3 regions of the Bradyrhizobium sp. LM2.9 genome follow, and region 1 is predicted to be linked to each of the others. Evidence: riboswitches for the same ligand, from Rfam matches in the RefSeq annotation. Region 1 holds a riboswitch; each other region holds the start of a gene.
The links. A riboswitch is a leader RNA that binds a small molecule or an ion and turns the genes downstream of it on or off. The one in region 1 is predicted to bind glycine.
Positions count from the first base shown of each region.

Region 2: linked by a shared signal. The riboswitch ahead of ACVWW3_RS37040 (FAD-dependent oxidoreductase) and the one ahead of ACVWW3_RS00155 (D-amino acid dehydrogenase) in region 1 are both predicted to bind glycine.
Region 3: linked by a shared signal. The riboswitch ahead of gcvT (glycine cleavage system aminomethyltransferase GcvT) and the one ahead of ACVWW3_RS00155 (D-amino acid dehydrogenase) in region 1 are both predicted to bind glycine.

Region 1 is NZ_JBSRYJ010000001.1:31,580-37,392, reverse strand. Features, by position in the region: gene ACVWW3_RS00170 (M24 family metallopeptidase) at 1-614, opposite strand, end outside; gene ACVWW3_RS00165 (D-aminoacyl-tRNA deacylase) at 737-1,627, opposite strand; gene ACVWW3_RS00160 (hypothetical protein) at 2,100-2,306, shown strand; glycine riboswitch at 2,661-2,758, shown strand; glycine riboswitch at 2,762-2,850, shown strand; gene ACVWW3_RS00155 (D-amino acid dehydrogenase) at 2,914-4,161, shown strand; gene ACVWW3_RS00150 (ISL3 family transposase) at 4,484-5,813, opposite strand, start outside.
Region 2 is NZ_JBSRYJ010000002.1:7,280,916-7,286,728, reverse strand. Features, by position in the region: gene ACVWW3_RS37050 (D-aminoacyl-tRNA deacylase) at 1-288, opposite strand, end outside; gene ACVWW3_RS37045 (hypothetical protein) at 188-793, opposite strand; glycine riboswitch at 1,807-1,904, shown strand; gene ACVWW3_RS37040 (FAD-dependent oxidoreductase) at 2,058-2,417, shown strand; gene ACVWW3_RS37035 (FAD-dependent oxidoreductase) at 2,410-3,336, shown strand; gene ACVWW3_RS37030 (UPF0149 family protein) at 3,318-3,941, opposite strand; partial or broken gene tnpC (IS66 family transposase) at 3,938-5,496, opposite strand; partial or broken gene tnpB (IS66 family insertion sequence element accessory protein TnpB) at 5,547-5,813, opposite strand, start outside.
Region 3 is NZ_JBSRYJ010000002.1:3,075,792-3,081,604, forward strand. Features, by position in the region: partial or broken gene alaS (alanine--tRNA ligase) at 1-1,011, opposite strand, end outside; glycine riboswitch at 1,234-1,325, shown strand; partial or broken gene gcvT (glycine cleavage system aminomethyltransferase GcvT) at 1,492-2,641, shown strand; gene gcvH (glycine cleavage system protein GcvH) at 2,652-3,020, shown strand; gene gcvP (aminomethyl-transferring glycine dehydrogenase) at 3,038-5,813, shown strand, end outside.

The sequences.
Region 1 (5,813 bases):
CGTTCCGTCATACCCAAACGCAACTTCGGCGTCAGGTTATCAAAAGCTTCCGAGACAAGCTTACATACAGTTCGAATTCGGTCGACCTCTAATGGAGATTTGATCATCCGCAACGGAGTGAAAATCGGATCCGATGCATCTACAAACATCCGAGGTTTGATCGCATCCGCAACACGTAAGAAATCTCCCGTAGGGAAGCCAAGTCTGCTTTCGGCGCCAAGCTCTGTGCCGATTTTCGCATTCTCCGGCAATAGTTCGCGCAATGCTCCGGCGAGGGCCGACACCCCTTCATCCTTTGGATTTGGACTGGGCCAGGTCCGGCAGCGTTTGACCCAGGTCGTCTCCTTATAAAACTGATCGATCCCCTCTGGAACGACTGCAACAGCCTCATCGGACGAGAGAATAAGAAGAAAGCGGGGCCGAGTTGTCTGCTGCGGCGTCGTGCTAGGCTCGCCGACAAAATATCGTAAATTGTGTTCGGAGGTTACCAGAAGCGCGTCAATGGCATGTTCTCTCATCGAACGCCGGGCTTGTTCGACCCGATGTTCGTATTCGGCCCGCAGGAAGGGAGCGTAAGGAATCGTTTTGATAGAACCAGAACCTAGAGCATTCATGGTGTTTCTCCTAAAAATGCACCGCGCGGGCGCCAACGGGCAAGTTCAACAATCTCGCTGTGCGGCACGCCGACTTCGACGACTCGCGCTCCCGCGTGATCATTCGGCAACATCCTTGGCCTTCAAAGCCGTGCGTAGCTGTTTGTGCGAAAGCATTGGGACGCCAAGTTCCAGGGCGCTTTGAGCTTATCGTGGTACACGATGGCTTGAATGCCGCCCACGATTGAATCCACGCAAGCTCTTAGATTGATCAATCGACTTTCGTGATCATAGCCGCCAGACACCAGCCAATGATTGGGCAGGACGTGACTAGCTGCTATCGGGAAGTTGTCGAATGACTGCAACACCGCGGTTGTGAAGCTTGGTTCAAAGTGGACGCCGCCGACACAGAGGACGGAACGCACAGGTTCATCCATCCGATCGAACGTATGCAGAAGAGCTCTCGCCAGCACTCGGGCGGCAAGGGGATTTGCCCAATCGTCTGGCGAGCTTCCGATCTCGATGTCGATTGCAGAAGGCCTCAAGTCCGCGAGACAGGTCCCAGCATAGCCGGCTTTGACGCCTGACCAGTGGGTCGCCTCTAAGTAAGTGCGAAAGTTAAGAAGATCAGAGGTTACGCGCTCGGCCTCAATGGCAAGAAGAAGCCCCCGAGTAATTCGGGGGTCAACTTTGCTGAAAGTCCCCGTAGCCAGGTCGCCAGTCGTTTGAACCGAGAAAATGGCGTTTGGCGCATTGGCACCCTCGTGCCAATTCACTATGCCGATGACCTCGGCGTCACCGAACCGCTCATTGAAGAGGGGTGCGTAGCGCGCATAGTCGTTACTTACGACCTCGTTAGTGCGTACGATCGAAACGATAGTGTCGCGCAGGCCCGGGACCTCGAGCACCGGATGTCCATCAATCTCGAGCCCCGTCGAAACAAGGGTGCATCCGGTCATGATGGCGTTCAGAACGTGACCCGCCACCGGATCTTTTTCGCGGTCAACGCAAAAGATGAAGACGGCACGTCTCACTGCCTGCCTCCTTGAATTTCACTCGGGATTGAGAGCGCAGGAGTCGCCCCCGAGCGCGGCTCCCGACTTCCAAGAGCAGCGCACTCCTGAAAGTCGGGCGTATGTAACAAAGCAGCAGCCTCGAGAGACCCACCTAGGCATGCCTGAGCGCGCTTCAACACGGCGCCGGGCACAAGGTGACGTTCGTGGTCGGCCGAAGCCTTCGACGGAGCTGCGGTCGGAACCCGCGTCAGTCGGGAAGGACTGCACTTATCTGCCGAATTGATAACGCGGTCGAATTCATAGTGCGTTGATCGCAAATTAAATGCACCACTGACCGGAAGCAGCATCGTCGTCTCCATAGGGCCTAAGAACCACCCGTCGGACGGAGTGACCGGATCACGTTTGCAGATCTCGCAGGCAGGACGACGAGTTCGGGATCAAGCTCGACGAGAGTTCTGAACACTTGGCCGGGGACGGATCATCAGGGTGCGTGCCGGGAATCATCCAGACACATTTGGAGGAGCACTCGATAGCGGTGTTCACGCATTCAGATGCGATGAGCAGCGCAAACTCGGCGTTCAAGGTCATTTCGAATCGCAAGACTGAGAGTCCTCAAATTGCGGACGGGCCCGGCGGCACTTCACTGCTGCTTTACCTGAACGCTGGCGTTCTGGCTGGGACCATCAACGCCGCGTGAGACCGGCGGGATAATCGTAAGCCCAGATACAGCGAATTCTTGACACCAAATTGCATGAGACGCGCGGCTTTGAGAGGCGCTACGTCATCGTCGCTGCCCGGACATTAGACCGGCTTTTGTGCTCTCGTCGTGCGTTTTTTTGGATGAGCTTGCAGCATTGCTGCGACCAGCGGGCTATTGTGCCGAAAAGCGGCGACATCCCGCGCGGCTACAATCGGCATCAGCGGCTTCATCCGGCTGATCTTAGTGGCGAAAGAGCGTTCTCCCAGCGACTCCGATGCGGTGTGATTGTCGCGTGGTTCGTGAGCTCTCTTGACATGTAGGCCGCACGTCTGAAAGTGTGGTGACGTCTGACGATGGTGTGCGGGAGAGTGCGGTGGGCCGACAGGCCCATCGCCGCCGACGGAGCAACTCCCCAAGGAAACTCTCAGGCCCAGGACTGCACACCGAGGACGATCTGGAGAGAGGTGCCGGTTGGTACCCACCGAAGGGGACCGTTATCTATCAAGGATAGCGGAGAAAGCTCTCAGGTGCACGGACAGATTTGGGGACGGAGTTGTGGCGGAAGCCATTTCACCGTTCATTCATCCCTGTCTTGGAGCATACGATGAGCACGATCATCATTATCGGATCCGGTGTCACCGGAGTTACAACTGCCTATGCCTTGGCCTGCCGCGGCTATTCGGTCACGGTCTTTGATCGCCAACGTTACCCCGCAATGGACACTTCGTTTGCCAATGGCGGCCAATTGTCGGCGAGCAATGCCGAAGTCTGGAATTGTCTCGCAACGATCGTAAAAGGCGTGAAATGGATGCTGCGCAAGGATGCACCATTGCTGCTGAACCCCAGCCCCAGTTTTCACAAGTATTCTTGGCTCGCCGAGTTCGTAGGTCAGATCCGTCACTACCGCCGCAATACGATCGAGACGACGAAGCTCGCGATAGCCGCGCGGCAACATTTGTTTGAGCTTGCCGACCGGGAGAGCATCGACTTCGACTTGGAGCGACGAGGAATATTGCACGTTTATTCGAGTAAGGCAGATTTCGACGCGGCTTCTCGGGTAAATCAGTTGCTGCTGCAGGGCGGATTGGATCGCCGCTCCGTGACGCCTTCCGAAATGCTCGCCATAGAGCCAGCGCTGAGCGACCAGTACTACGGCGGCTTCTTTACCCCCTCTGATTCAACCGGCGACATTCACAAGTTCACGCGTGGTCTCGCTGCGGCTTGCGAACGAAAGGGTGTGCGCTTTGTCTTTGGTGCGGAGATCTGCGATATGCGAGCCGATCAAGACGGTGTGGTCGTACGCTGGCAACAAGGTCCTCTGAGCGAGGAACTTAAAGCTGAAAGGGCAGTAGTCTGCGCTGGGGTCGGCAGCCGCCGCATTGCTTCAATGCTGGGGGACAAGATAAACATTTATCCCGTCAAGGGGTACTCCATCACCGTAGAGCTGCGGGACAAACCGAGCCAAAAGGCTGCGCCCCGTGTCAGCCTGCTCGACGAGGCCACCAAGATCGTGACCAGTCGGTTGGGAGAAGATCGCTTCCGCGTCGCAGGGACCGCCGAGTTCAATGGCGAGAACCGCGACATCCGCTGGGACCGCATCAAGCCTCTGGTGCGCTGGGTAGAGCGAGCGTTCCCGGATGTGTCTACCGCACAAGTGGTGCCATGGGCGGGCCTGCGTCCTATGACACCTAGCATGATGCCGAGGGTCGGCCGAGGCAAACGGCCGAATATTTTCTACAACACCGGGCATGGTCATCTGGGCTGGACATTATCCGCTATCACAGCTGAGATGGTTGCCGACGTCATTGCGACAGATGACAGTAAAGCTCGGCTGAGCCGATCCGTGGCCTGATACTCGGGGCTCTCCAGCTCTTCAAAACCATGCTCCCGGCACATTAAGGCCGGGAGCGCATTGTTTGACAGAGCGCCACAGCAGGATCTTGCGTACCCAGGGAAGAAGCGAGGCCTGGCCGGCGTACGAGTGGCTTGGACGCACGAAATCAATTTTTCAAGCGAATCCCCCGATGAGCCACTTGGCGCCGTCGCTTTCAGCAGCCTTAACGCAATCACCATCGGTTTAACCGAGGGTGTCTGCATGACCCTATGTTGTTTTCGCGAATGCGTGTCAATCGGCTTGCAACTTTGGCTCTGACGCAATTTTTGTGCAGTCGTGGTCATATCACGCCGATCAGGCGGGCCTGAAGCAAGTCGAGCTTGGCGCGTCCGTACATCTGACGCTTGACCAGCTTGAGCTTGGTGATCTGGCCCTCGGTCTGTCCGTTGGACCAAGACGTCGTGATCGCGGCGTTGACGGCAGCCTTGTCCTTGATGACACCGTTGGCAAAAGACGCGACGAGGCTTGCGCATGCTCGTTCCAGCCATGGGTCAAGATCTACGTGAGCCTTCTTGCGGATCATCGTATGGAAAGCGGTGATGACCTCTCGAGCTTCCACCAGGAGAGGAACGCCTTGTTCGATCGCCGCAATGGTCACCGTCTCTGACTTTGAGAGCGTATCGCGGCCGTTGGTCATCAGGCGGGCGATAGTTCTCGCGGACGGCACGCGCTGTAGGCTCCGAGCATCGGGCGTTTCGGCACGCCGACGGCGTGTCGCCCATTCGGTGACGACCCGCATCGAGCCCCTAAATCCCTGCGCCTTGAGGCAACGCCACAGGTTGGCGCCGTTACAATGACCAGCAGCCCACTGGGCGTCGAGCCATGGCAGGTGGTGCTCGAGCGAGCTCTCGCGCACCCTGAACACATCGGATCGCTGACCTCTCAGTACCCTGCGGACGAGACCCCGACTATGCCCAGTGAGCCGTACGATCTCCTTTATGGAGACGCCCGTCTCGGCCTGTTTGAGGATTGCCGCGTTGGTGTCCTCCCGCCGAAGATAGCCCTCATACTGGATGCGCTCGGCGGCGGTCAGCAAGTCGGGATTTATGGTGGCGGAGCCGACTGCGACGCGGACCTGGCGCATAGATTTGCGAACCGCATCGAGGAAGGCGTGGCTGGCGTTCTCCATGAGGTGCCAACGGTCGGCGACCTGGGTGGCCTGCGGGAGTGCCTTGGTCGCAGCAAGGGCGTAGCCGCCACCGCGGTCGCGCGCGACCACAGCGATCTGTGGTTGCCCCGCGAGCCAGGCTTGCGCAGTGGCCGGCTCTCTGTCGGGTAAGAGAGTGACTGGTCGTCGCCGCTCGAGGTCGCAGATGATTGTTCCGTACCGCTGATTGCGCCGCCAGGCCCAGTCGTCGATACCGATCACGCTCGGCGCAGCAAAAGGCGGACACCCGCGCCTTCGAACCACCCGAAGTAACGTATCGTTGCTCACGGGCAGCATAAGTCGGCGGGCAAAACTCGCCGCCGGGCGGCCACCCAAGGCAAGCCCAAGGTGATGGACGACCAGATCGAGCCGGGCCGTTCGCCGCGCCCACGGCGCCAGAGCGCCGTTATCGAAACGCTCGGTGAAAATACGTCGACCGCACATAACAGTAACGCAGCGGAAG
Region 2 (5,813 bases), on a different contig from region 1:
GAATGAATCCACGCACGCTCTTAGATTGATCAATCGACTTTCGTGATCATAGCCGCCAGACACCAGCCAATGATTGGGCAGGACGTGACTAGCTGCTATCGGGAGGTTGTCGAATGACTGCAACACCGCGGTTGTGAAGCTTGGTTCAAAGTGGACGCCGCCGACACAGAGGACGGCACGCACAGGTTCATCCATCCGATCGGACGTATGCAGAAGAGCTCTCGCCAGCACTCGGGCGGCAAGGAGATTTGCCCAATCGTCTGGCGGGCTTCCGATCTCGATGTCCATTGCAGAAGGGCCTCAAGTCCGCGAGACAGGTCCCAGCATAACCGGCTTTGACGCCTGACCAGTGAGTCGCCTCTAAGTAGGTGCGAAAGTTATGAATATCAGAGGTTACGCGCTCGGCCTCAATGGCAAGAAGCAGCCCTCGAGTAATTCGGGGGTCAACTTTGCTGAAAGTCCCCGTAGCCAGGTCGCCAGTCGTTTGAACCGAGAAAATGGCGTTTGGCGCATTGGCACCCTCGTGCCAATTCACTATGCCGATGACATCGGCGTCACCGAACCGCTCATTGAAGAGTGGTGCGTAGCGGGCATAATCGTTACTTACGACCTCGTTAGTGCGTACGATCGAAACGATAGTGTCGCGCAGGCGCGGGACCTCGAGCACCGGATGTCCATCAATCCCGAGCCCCGTCGAAACAACGGTGGATCCGGTCATGATGGCGTTCAGAACGTGACCCGCCACCGGATCTTTTTCGCGGTCAACGCAAAAGATAAAGACGGCACGTCTCACTGCCTCCCTCCTTCAATTTCACTCGGGATTGAGAGCGTACGAGTCGGCCCCGAGCGCGGCTCCCGAGTTCCAAGAGCAGCGCACTGAAGAAAGTCGGGCGCCCGGCCTCAAGAGACCCACCAAGGCGTGCCTCAGCGCGCTTCAACACGGCGCCGGGCACAAGGTGACGTTCGTGGTCGGCCGAAGCCTTCGACGGAGCTGCGGTCGGAACCCGCGTCAGCCGGGAAGGACTGCACTTATCTGCCGAAGCGATGACAAGGGTCGAATTCATAGTGCGCTGATCGCAAATCAAATGCACCGCTGACCGGAAGCAGCATCATCGTCTCCATAGGGCCTAAGAACCACCCGTCGGACGGAGTGACCGGATCACGTTTGCAGACCTCGCAGCCAGGGCGACGAGTTCGGCATCAAGCTCGACGCTGACCAGTTGGCCGGGGATGGATCATCAGGGTGCGTGCCGGGAATCATCCAGACACATTTCGAGGAGCACTGATAGCGGTGTTCACGCATTCAGATGCGATGAGCAGCGCACAATCGGCCTTCAAGGTCATTTCGAACGCAAGACTGAGAGTCCTCAAATTGCGGACGGGCCCGGCGGCACTTCACTGCTGCTTTACCTGAATGCTGGCGTTCTGGCTGGGACCATCAACGCCGCGTGAGACCGGCGGGATAATCGTAAGCCCAGATACAGCGAATTCTTGACACCAAATTGCATGAGACGCGCGGCTTTGAGAGGCGCTACGTCATCGTCGCTGCCCGGACATTAGACCGGCTTTTGTGCTCTCGTCGTGCGTTTTTTTGGATGAGCTTGCAGCATTGCTGCGACTAGCGGGCTATTGTGCTGAAAAGCGGCGACATCCCGCGCGGCTACAATCGGCATCAGCGGCTTCATCCGGCTGATCTTAGTGGCGAAAGAGCGTTCTCCCAGCGACTCCGATGCGGTGTGATTGTCGCGTGGTTCGTGAGCTCTCTTGACGTGTAGGCCGCACGTCTGAAAGTGTCGTGACGCCTGACGATGGTGTGCGGGAGAGTGCGGTGGGCCGACAGGCCCATCGCCGCCGACGGAGCAACTCCCCAAGGAAACTCTCAGGCCCAGGACTGCACACCGAGGACGATCTGGAGAGAGGTGCCGGTTGGTACCCACCGAAGGGGACCGTTGTCTATCAGGATAGCGGAGAAAGCTTCAGGTGCACGGACAGATTTGGGGACGGAGTTGTGGCGGAAGCCGTTTCACCGTTCATTCATCCCTGTCTTGGAGCATACGATGAGCACGATCATCAGTATCGGATCTGGTGTCACCGAAGTTACAACTGCCTATGCCTTGGCCTGCCGCGGCTATTCGGTCACGATCTTTGATCGCCAACGTTATCCCGCAATGGACACTTCGTTTGCAAATGGCGGCCAATTGTCGGCAAGCAATGCCGAAGTCTGGAATAGTCTCGCAACGATCGTAAAAGGCGTGAAATGGATGCTGCGCAAGAACGCACCATTGCTGCTGAACCCCAAGCCCCAGTTTTCACAAGTATTCTTGGCTCGCCGAGTTCGTAGGTCAGATCCGTCACTACCGCCGCAATACGATCGAGACGACGAAGCTCGCGATCGCCGCGCGGCAATATTTGTTTGAGCTTGCCGACCGGGAGAGCATCGACTTCGACTTGGAGCGACGAGGAATATTGCACGTATATTCGAGTAAGGCAGATTTCGACGCGGCTTCTCGGGTAAATCAGTTGCTGCTGCAGGGCGGATTGGATCGCCGCCCCGTGACGCCTTCCGAAATGCTCGCCATAGAGCCAGCGCTCAGTACTACGGCGGTTTCTTTACCCCCTCTGATTCAACCGGCGACATTCACAAGTTCCACGCGTGGTCTCGCTGCGGCTTGCGAACGAAAGGGTGTGCGCTTTATCTTTGGTGCGGAGATCTGCGACATGCGAGCCGATCAAGACGGTGTGGTCGTACGCTGGCAACAAGGTCCTCTGAGGGAGGAACTTAAAGCTGAAAGGGCAGTGGTCTGCGCTGGGGTCGGCAGCCGCCGCATTGCTTCAATGCTGGGGGACAAGGTAAACATTTATCCCGTCAAGGGGTACTCCATCACGGTAGAGCTGCGGGACAAAACGAGCCAAAAGGCTGCGCCCCGTGTCAGCCTGCTCGACGAGGCCACCAAGATCGTGACCAGCCGGTTGGGAGAAGATCGCTTCCGCGTCGCAGGGACCGCCGAGTTCAATGGCGAGAACCGCGACATCCGCTGGGACCGCATCAAGCCTTTGGTACGCTGGGTAGAGCGAGCGCTCCCGAATGTGTCTACCGCACAAGTGGTGCCATGGGCGGGCCTGCGTTCTATGACACCTAGCATGATGCCGAGGGTCGGCCGAGGCAAACGGCCGAATATTTTCTACAACACCGGGCACGGTCATCTGGGCTGGACATTATCCGCTATCACAGCTGAGATGGTTGCCGACGTCATTGCGACAGACGACAGTAAAGCTCGGTCGAGCGTAACCGGTATGAGCTCCCACGTCTGCGGTGATCAGCGGGCGCGAGCGTAGCGGATCGGCATCCAGTATTGGCGCATGGCCTCGACGGCCGCTGGAAGATCGGCGTGGGCGTTGCGCAGAAAATCCCTGGTCTCGCGCCCGCTTCGTGCCGGTCCGAGCAACGGCCGGCCCTGATCGTCGCGACAGTGCAGCAGGATGGGCAGAAGCAGGCCATGATTGACGTTGCTGGCGTCCAGCAACGGCGCCCACGCCGACGGCCTGAGCCGCGTTGCGGCATAGAATCCCTGGCACCAGGGTCGCGGATCGACGTCGCCATTGGCTTTGCGCCGGTGCATCGGCTCGAACTGGCTAGGCGTGGTCGAAAGGATCTGGCTGATCTCGTTGTGGCGCAGCGCGACGGCGGAGATCGCTGCGAACTCCGGAGTGCCGCCGTGGTTGAAAGCATCGGCATCGATGGCGAGCAGCGGGCAGATCCAGTCGAGCGGGCTGATCGACACCGGTCCGGCCACGATCGCGGCGACGTAGCCATCGAGCATGGGGAGACTGGTGGCGGCAGGGTGCCGATCGACACGAACCTGGAGCCACCGCTCGAGCTCCGCAAGCGGCATCGCGGCTGCGGCCATCGACGACGATGCTGAATGGCGACGCGGGCTCATGCGGCGGCTTGTGCGATGCGCTCGCGGGCCGCCTTCCAGTTCCAGGCGAGCAGCTCGTGCAGCTGATGGCTCTTGGTTCGCCCAGACACGATGCGCTCCAGCACGTCGGACAAGTAGGCCTGCAGATCGAGCTCATGAAGCTTTGCTGTGTTCACGATCGACGACAGGATCGCCCAGCTCTCGGCGCCGCCTTCGCTGCCGCTGAACAATGAGTTGCGTCTTCCCATTGCAATCGGGCGCATGGAACGCTCGACCGTGTTGGGATCGACCTCGACGCGGCCGTCGCGAAGAAACAGCGTCAGTCCGTCCCAGTGATTGAGCGCGTAGTTGATGGCCTCGGCCAGCTTCGACTGGGAGAAGAGCTGGCCGACCGTTGCCGTCAGCCGCGCCTTGAGCGCCGCCATCAGTGGTGCGGTCCTGGTGCGGCGGGCGGCAAGCCGCTGCTCGGCACTGCTGCCGCGGATCTCGGCCTCGATGGCATAGACCGCCTGCAACCGTTCGATCACCTCGCGAGCGAATGGCGACTGGGTCGTCTTGTAGACCTCGACAAATTTGCGCCGGGCATGGGCGAGGCAGAAAGCGAGCTGGATCGCGCTGCCATGACCGCGGGCGAGCGCCTTGTAGGCGGCATAACCATCCACCTGGAGAATGCCGGAAAAGCCGGTCAATTGTCCGGCGATCTCCTCGGTGCCGCGGCCGCCGGCGAACACGTAGGCGACCGCCGGCGGCGCGGGGCCGCCCCACGGGCGGTCATCCATGGCATGCGCCCAGAACTGGCAGATGCGGGGGCGATGTTGTCCGGGATCGAGCACCGGCATCGGCGTCTCGTCGCAGAACACGCGCGGCGAGGCCTGGATCGTGCGCAGCTGGAGCTCATAGAGGCTCTTGAGCCACCAGGCCGCACGCTTCACCCAGCCGGCCAGCGTCGCGCGGTCGAGATGAAGGCCCTGACCGGCCAGAATCTGCACCTGCCGATACAGCGGCAGATACCAAGCAAACTTCGACACCACCACGTGGGTCACCAGCGCCGTTGAGGCCATGCCGCTCTCGATCAGTCGCGGCAGCACCTTCGCCTGCACCACGCCGTCGGTGCAGCCGCGGCAGGCGTATTTGGGACGGATCGTGCGCAGCACCCGCAGGATCGCCGGGATCACGTCCAGCACCTCGCTGACGTCCTCGCCGATCTTATGCAGGCGGCCGTCGCAACACGGGCACGCTGTCGCGTCCGGCTCCAGCACCTGCTCACAGCGTGGCAGGTGCTTGGGCAGCGCGCCGATGTTGCGGCGGGCCTTCTTGCGCGGCTTACCAGCCGGCTTGGTCGCAGCCGCATCGTCGTTGGCCGGCGCAGCTGGTGTGACCGCCGGTCTCCAGATCGTCCAGCTCGAGCGCGAGCTGCTCGTCCACGAGCACCGCAAGTCACTCCGAGCGCTTCCCGAAGATCATCTCCTTGAGCGCTGCATCGCCAACGTAGCTTCTCGTTCTCGGCGTCAAGCGCGAGCACCATCTCGGTCAGAGCTGCGGTGTCGGTCGGGAGAGCGTCGGGACGAATCGCCATGATCAAACGATACATCCGCACGCCACAGCCTCCAGCGAAATCCACACGCGTCATCCGACGAGCGCCGGCTGCTTCACAGGCTTCGGCGACACACGCGTCCACTCGAGCCCGTCGAGCAGTCGCGAGCTGCGTCGCACTCAGATGTATCACGCCGTCGCGGATCGGTGGCCAGGTGAAGCGCCCTTGGTGCAGCCACTTCGTCACCAGCACCATGCCGCTGCCGTCCCACGCCAGAAGCTTCACTCTGTCCATGCGCTTGCTGCGAAACACGAAGACGTCGCCGCAATACGGGTTCGCGCGCAGCGCTTCGCTCACCA
Region 3 (5,813 bases), on a different contig from region 1:
GGCCTGGCCCATCTCGCGCACCAGCGCCCAGACCAGGCGATGCATCAGCGGATCTTTCGCGCCGAGCAGTTGCGCATGGCGCATCGCGCGGCGCATGATCCGGCGCAGCACATAGCCGCGGCCCTCGTTCGAGGGCAGCACGCCATCGGCGACGAGGAAGGCCGACGAACGCAGATGGTCGGCGATGACGCGGAACGAGGCGACGGTCTTCTCGTCCGGTCCGCTTCCAAGAGCGGACGCGGTCGCGTCGATCAGATGACGGAACAGATCGGTCTCGAAGATGCTGTCGACGCCCTGCATGATGCTGGCCATGCGCTCCAGGCCCATGCCGGTGTCGATCGAGGGACGCGGCAGCGCCACGCGCTCCTCCTTCGTCACCTGCTCGTACTGCATGAACACCAGGTTCCAGAACTCGAGGAAGCGGTCGCCGTCCTCTTCCGGTGAGCCCGGAGGGCCGCCCCAGATGTGCTCGCCGCGATCGATGAAGATCTCCGAGCACGGACCGCACGGGCCGGTGTCGCCCATCGCCCAGAAATTGTCCGAGGTCGGGATGCGAATGATGCGGTCATCCGAGAAGCCCGCAATCTTCTTCCAGAGGCCCGCCGCCTCGTCGTCGGTGTGGTAGACCGTGACGAGCAGCTTGTCCTTCTTCAGCCCGAATTCCTTCGTGATCAGCGTCCAGGCAAGCTCGATCGCGCGCTCCTTGAAATAGTCGCCGAACGAGAAATTGCCGAGCATCTCGAAGAAGGTGAGATGGCGCGCGGTGTAGCCGACATTGTCGAGGTCGTTGTGCTTGCCGCCGGCGCGCACGCATTTCTGCGAGGTGGTGGCGCGCTGATAGGGCCGCTTCTCGACGCCGGTGAAGACGTTCTTGAACTGCACCATGCCGGCATTGGTGAACATCAACGTCGGGTCGTTGCGCGGCACCAACGGCGAGGACGACACGATCTCGTGGCCGTTCTCGGCAAAGAAGTTCAGAAAGGTCGACCTGATCTCGTTGACGCCGCTCATGTTCATCCAATCGGGTGTGCTTGGACCCGCCATACGCCATCCAAACCGCGAGTTTGGGCTGATATCTGCGGGCCAAAGCGCTTTTAGACAAGGCCAGCTTCGCTGTCCAGAAACTGTGCAACCGGATCAGTGGGTTGCCGCAGGCGCGCAATCCCGTTGGAAAGCCGCTGATGCCGCGTTGACAGGCTTGGCCAGCTTGTGGTCTCTACCCATCTGTATCGTACGGCCACGTCGGGAGAGACCGGCTTTGGGTAGCCGGCGCCGAAGGAGCAACCGCCCCGGAAACTCTCAGGCAAAAAGGACCGCGTGGCTTTGACAGCATCTGGAAAGAGGCGCCGACGGACCTAGACCTTTTAAAAGAAAGGGTTGGTCCGGACAGCGTCCGCCGACGGGATAATACTCTCAGGCACAGCGACAGATGGGGCTTCGACTGGTTGCTTCCGGGGAATCATCCCCGGGGAACCGCCGAGGGCCCCTGTGATGCTTGCGCGCGACGACCAAGACTCCCTCAGACATACGCCCCTTCACGGGCTTCATGTCTCCCTCGGCGGCAAGATGGTGCCGTTCGCGGGCTATGACATGCCGGTGCAATATCCCGCGGGCGTGCTGAAGGAACACCTCCATACCCGCTCGTCCGCCGGCCTGTTCGACGTCTCCCACATGGGCCAGATCGCGCTCCGGCCGAAGTCGGGCAAGGTCGAGGACGCCGCGCGCGCGCTGGAGCGGCTGGTGCCGCAGGACATCGTGGCTATTGCGCCGGGGCGGCAGCGCTACGCCCAGTTCACCAATGCCGAGGGGTGGAATTCTGGACGATCTGATGGTCGCCAATTTCGGCGACCATCTGTTCCTGGTCGTCAACGCCGCCTGCAAGTCCGGGGACGAGGCGCATCTGCGCGCGAAGCTGTCGGACGACTGCATCATCGATTCGCTTGCCGACCGCGCGCTGATCGCGTTGCAGGGCCCGAACGCGGAATCGGCGCTGGCGAAATTATGTGCAGAGGCTCCGTCCATGAAGTTCATGGATTCCGGCCCGCGCAAGGTCGCCGGCATCGACTGCTTCGTCTCGCGCTCCGGCTACACTGGCGAGGACGGTTTCGAGATTTCCGTTCCTGCTGGCGACGCCGAGCGCCTCGCCAAGACACTGCTGGACAATCCCGACGTGCTGCCGATCGGGCTCGGCGCACGCGACAGCCTGAGGCTCGAGGGCGGTCTTTGTCTTTACGGCCACGATATCGATACCGGGACCACGCCGGTCGAGGCCGCACTGGAATGGTCGGTGCAGAAGAGCCGCCGCACCGGCGGCGCGCGCGCCGGCGGCTTTCCCGGCGCGGAGAAGATTCTGGCCCATTTCGACCACGGCGCATCCCGCCGACGTGTCGGCCTGCGCACCGAGGGCCGCGCGCCGGTGCGCGAGGGCGCGCTGCTGTTTGCGGACACGACATCCAGCGAACCGATCGGAAAGGTTACGTCGGGCGGCTTCGGCCCGAGCCTGAATGCGCCGGTCGCGATGGGCTATGTGCCCACCGCATCGAGCGCGATCGACACAAAACTCTTCGCCGAGGTGCGCGGCCAACGCCTGGCCGTGCAAATCGCCACCATGCCCTTCGTGAAAAACACCTACAAACGCTGAGGACAAGAAAATGACCACGACGCTGTACACCTCCGACCACGAATGGCTCGCCATCGACGGCGATGTCGCCACCGTCGGCATCACCGACTACGCGCAGTCCCAGCTCGGCGACGTCGTGTTCGTCGAACTGCCCAAGCTCGGCCGCGCCCTGAAGAAGACGGAAGCCGCAGCCGTCGTGGAATCCGTGAAGGCCGCCTCGGACATCTACGCGCCTGTTACGGGCGAGGTCACCGAAATCAACGACGCCCTCGCCGCCGAGCCGGCGCTGGTGAATTCGGATGCGCAAGGCAAGGCGTGGTTCTTCAAGATCAAGATTGCCGACAAGAGCGAGCTAGGCGGCCTCATGGATGACGCCGCCTACAAGGCCCACACGGCTTAAAGACGATGGAGCAAGCGATGACCGCGCACCGCAAATCCAACGACGATACCGCCGCTTTCGTTCGCCGCCACATCGGCCCCTCGGCACGCGACGTCACTGCAATGCTCGAGGCCGTCGGCGCGAAAAGCGTCGATGCGCTGATGGCGGAGACGTTGCCGGCCTCGATCCGGCAGGCGGCCCCGCTCGATCTCGGCAAGCCCTTGAGCGAGACCGAGGCGATCGCGCATATGGGCGAGCTCGCCGCCCAGAACCAGGTCTTCGCCTCGCTGATCGGCCAAGGCTATTCCGGCACGATTCTGCCTGCGGTGATCCAGCGCAACATTCTGGAGAACCCGGCCTGGTACACGGCTTACACGCCCTATCAGCCGGAGATCAGCCAGGGCCGGCTTGAGGCGCTGCTCAACTTCCAGACCATGATCTGCGATCTCACCGGGCTCGATGTCGCCAACGCCTCGCTGCTCGACGAGGCGACGGCTGCCGCCGAGGCGATGGCGCTCGCGGAGCGGCACTCGCGGGTCGAAGCAAAGGCCTTCTTCGTCGACAAGGACGTGCATCCGCAGACGCTCGCGGTGATGCGCACCCGCGCAGAGCCCTTGGGCTGGACCCTGGTCGTCGGCGATCCCTTCACCGATCTCGACAAGACCGACGTGCTTGGTGCGCTGCTGCAATATCCTGGAACGTCGGGCGCTGTGCGCGACCTCAGGCCCGCGATCGCAGCACTGAAGGCGAAGGGCGCACTCGCGATCGTTGCTGCCGATCTGCTGGCATTGACCCTGCTCGCCTCGCCGGGCGAACTCGGCGCCGACATCGCGATCGGCTCGGCGCAGCGTTTTGGCGTGCCGATGGGTTATGGCGGGCCGCACGCGGCCTATATGGCGGTGCGCGATGCGCTGAAGCGCTCGCTGCCCGGCCGCATCGTCGGCCTCTCCGTCGACTCCCGCGGCGCGCCCGCCTATCGCCTCGCGCTCCAGACCCGCGAGCAGCACATCCGCCGCGAGAAGGCGACCTCCAACATCTGCACCGCGCAGGTGCTGCTCGCCGTGATCGCCTCAATGTACGCGGTCTATCACGGCCCCGAAGGCTTGACGCAGATCGCCCGTAACGTGCACCGCCGCACGGCGGTGCTTGCCGCCGGCCTGCGCAAGCTCGGCTTTGCGCCGAGTAGCGAAAACTTCTTCGACACGCTCTGCGTCGATGCGGGTGCGAAGCGTGCCGAGATCGTCGCTCGCGCGGTCGCCGAGAAGATCAATCTCGGCATCGGTGATGGCGCTTTGCGTATCGCGCTCGACGAGACCACCACGCCTGCGACGGTGGAAGCGGTCTGGCGCGCCTTCGGCGGCACGCTTGCTTACGCCGAGATCGATGCCACCACGCGCGAGGCGCTGCCGGAGACGCTCAAGCGCGCGACCTCTTTCCTCACCCATCCGGTGTTCCACGCGCATCGCTCGGAGACCGAGATGCTGCGCTACATGCGCAAGCTCAGCGACCGCGACCTCGCGCTCGACCGCGCGATGATTCCGCTGGGATCGTGCACCATGAAGCTGAACGCGACCACCGAGATGATGCCGCTGACCTGGCCGGAATTCGGCTCGTTGCATCCCTTCGCCCCGCGCGAGCAGGCACGCGGCTATCACGCGCTGTTCGCGCGCCTGGAGAAGTGGCTGTGCGACATCACCGGCTATGACGCGATCTCGCTGCAGCCGAATTCGGGCGCGCAAGGAGAATATGCCGGGCTGCTCGCGATCCGCGGCTATCACGCCGCGCGCGGCGAGACGCACCGCAAGATCTGCCTGATCCCCTCCTCCGCCCACGGCACCAACCCGGCTTCCGCTGCGATGGTCGGCATGGACGTGGTGGTGGTCGCCTGCGAAAAGAATGGCGACGTCGACGTCAATGATCTCAGGGCGAAGGCGGAGAAGCACTCCAACGACCTCGCTGCGGTCATGATTACCTATCCCTCGACGCATGGTGTGTTCGAGGAGCACATTCGCGAGATTTGCGACATCGTGCATGGCCATGGCGGCCAGGTCTATCTCGACGGCGCCAACCTCAACGCGCAGGTCGGCTTGTCCCGGCCCGGCGACTACGGCGCCGATGTCAGCCATCTCAACCTGCACAAGACCTTCTGCATCCCGCATGGCGGCGGCGGCCCGGGCATGGGCCCGATCGGCGTGAAGGCGCATCTCGCGCCGTTCCTGCCAGGTCATCCGGCGGCGAATGGGGATGCGCCGGTCGGCCCGGTCTCGGCCGCGCCGTTCGGCTCAGCTTCGATCCTCACCATCTCCTACATCTACATCCTGATGATGGGCGGCGAAGGCCTGAAGCGCGCCACCGAGATCGCGATCCTCAACGCCAACTATGTCGCCGCGCGCCTCGATGCGCATTTCCCGGTGCTCTACAAGAACGAGAAGGGCCGCGTCGCGCATGAATGCATCGTCGATCCCCGCGCGCTGAAGACGACGTCCGGCGTCACCGTCGACGACATCGCCAAACGCCTGATCGACTACGGCTTCCACGCGCCCACGATGAGCTTCCCGGTGCCGGGCACGCTGATGATCGAACCGACCGAATCGGAATCCAAGGCCGAGCTGGACCGCTTCTGCGATGCGATGATCGCGATCCGGAAGGAGATCACCGAGGTCGAGGGCGGCCGCTTCAAGATCGAGGCCTCGCCGCTGCGCCACGCCCCGCACACGGTGCACGACATCGCGGATGACGATTGGAATCGCGCCTACACCCGTGCCGAGGGCTGCTTCCCCGCGGGCACCTCGCGCACCGACAAATATTGGAGCC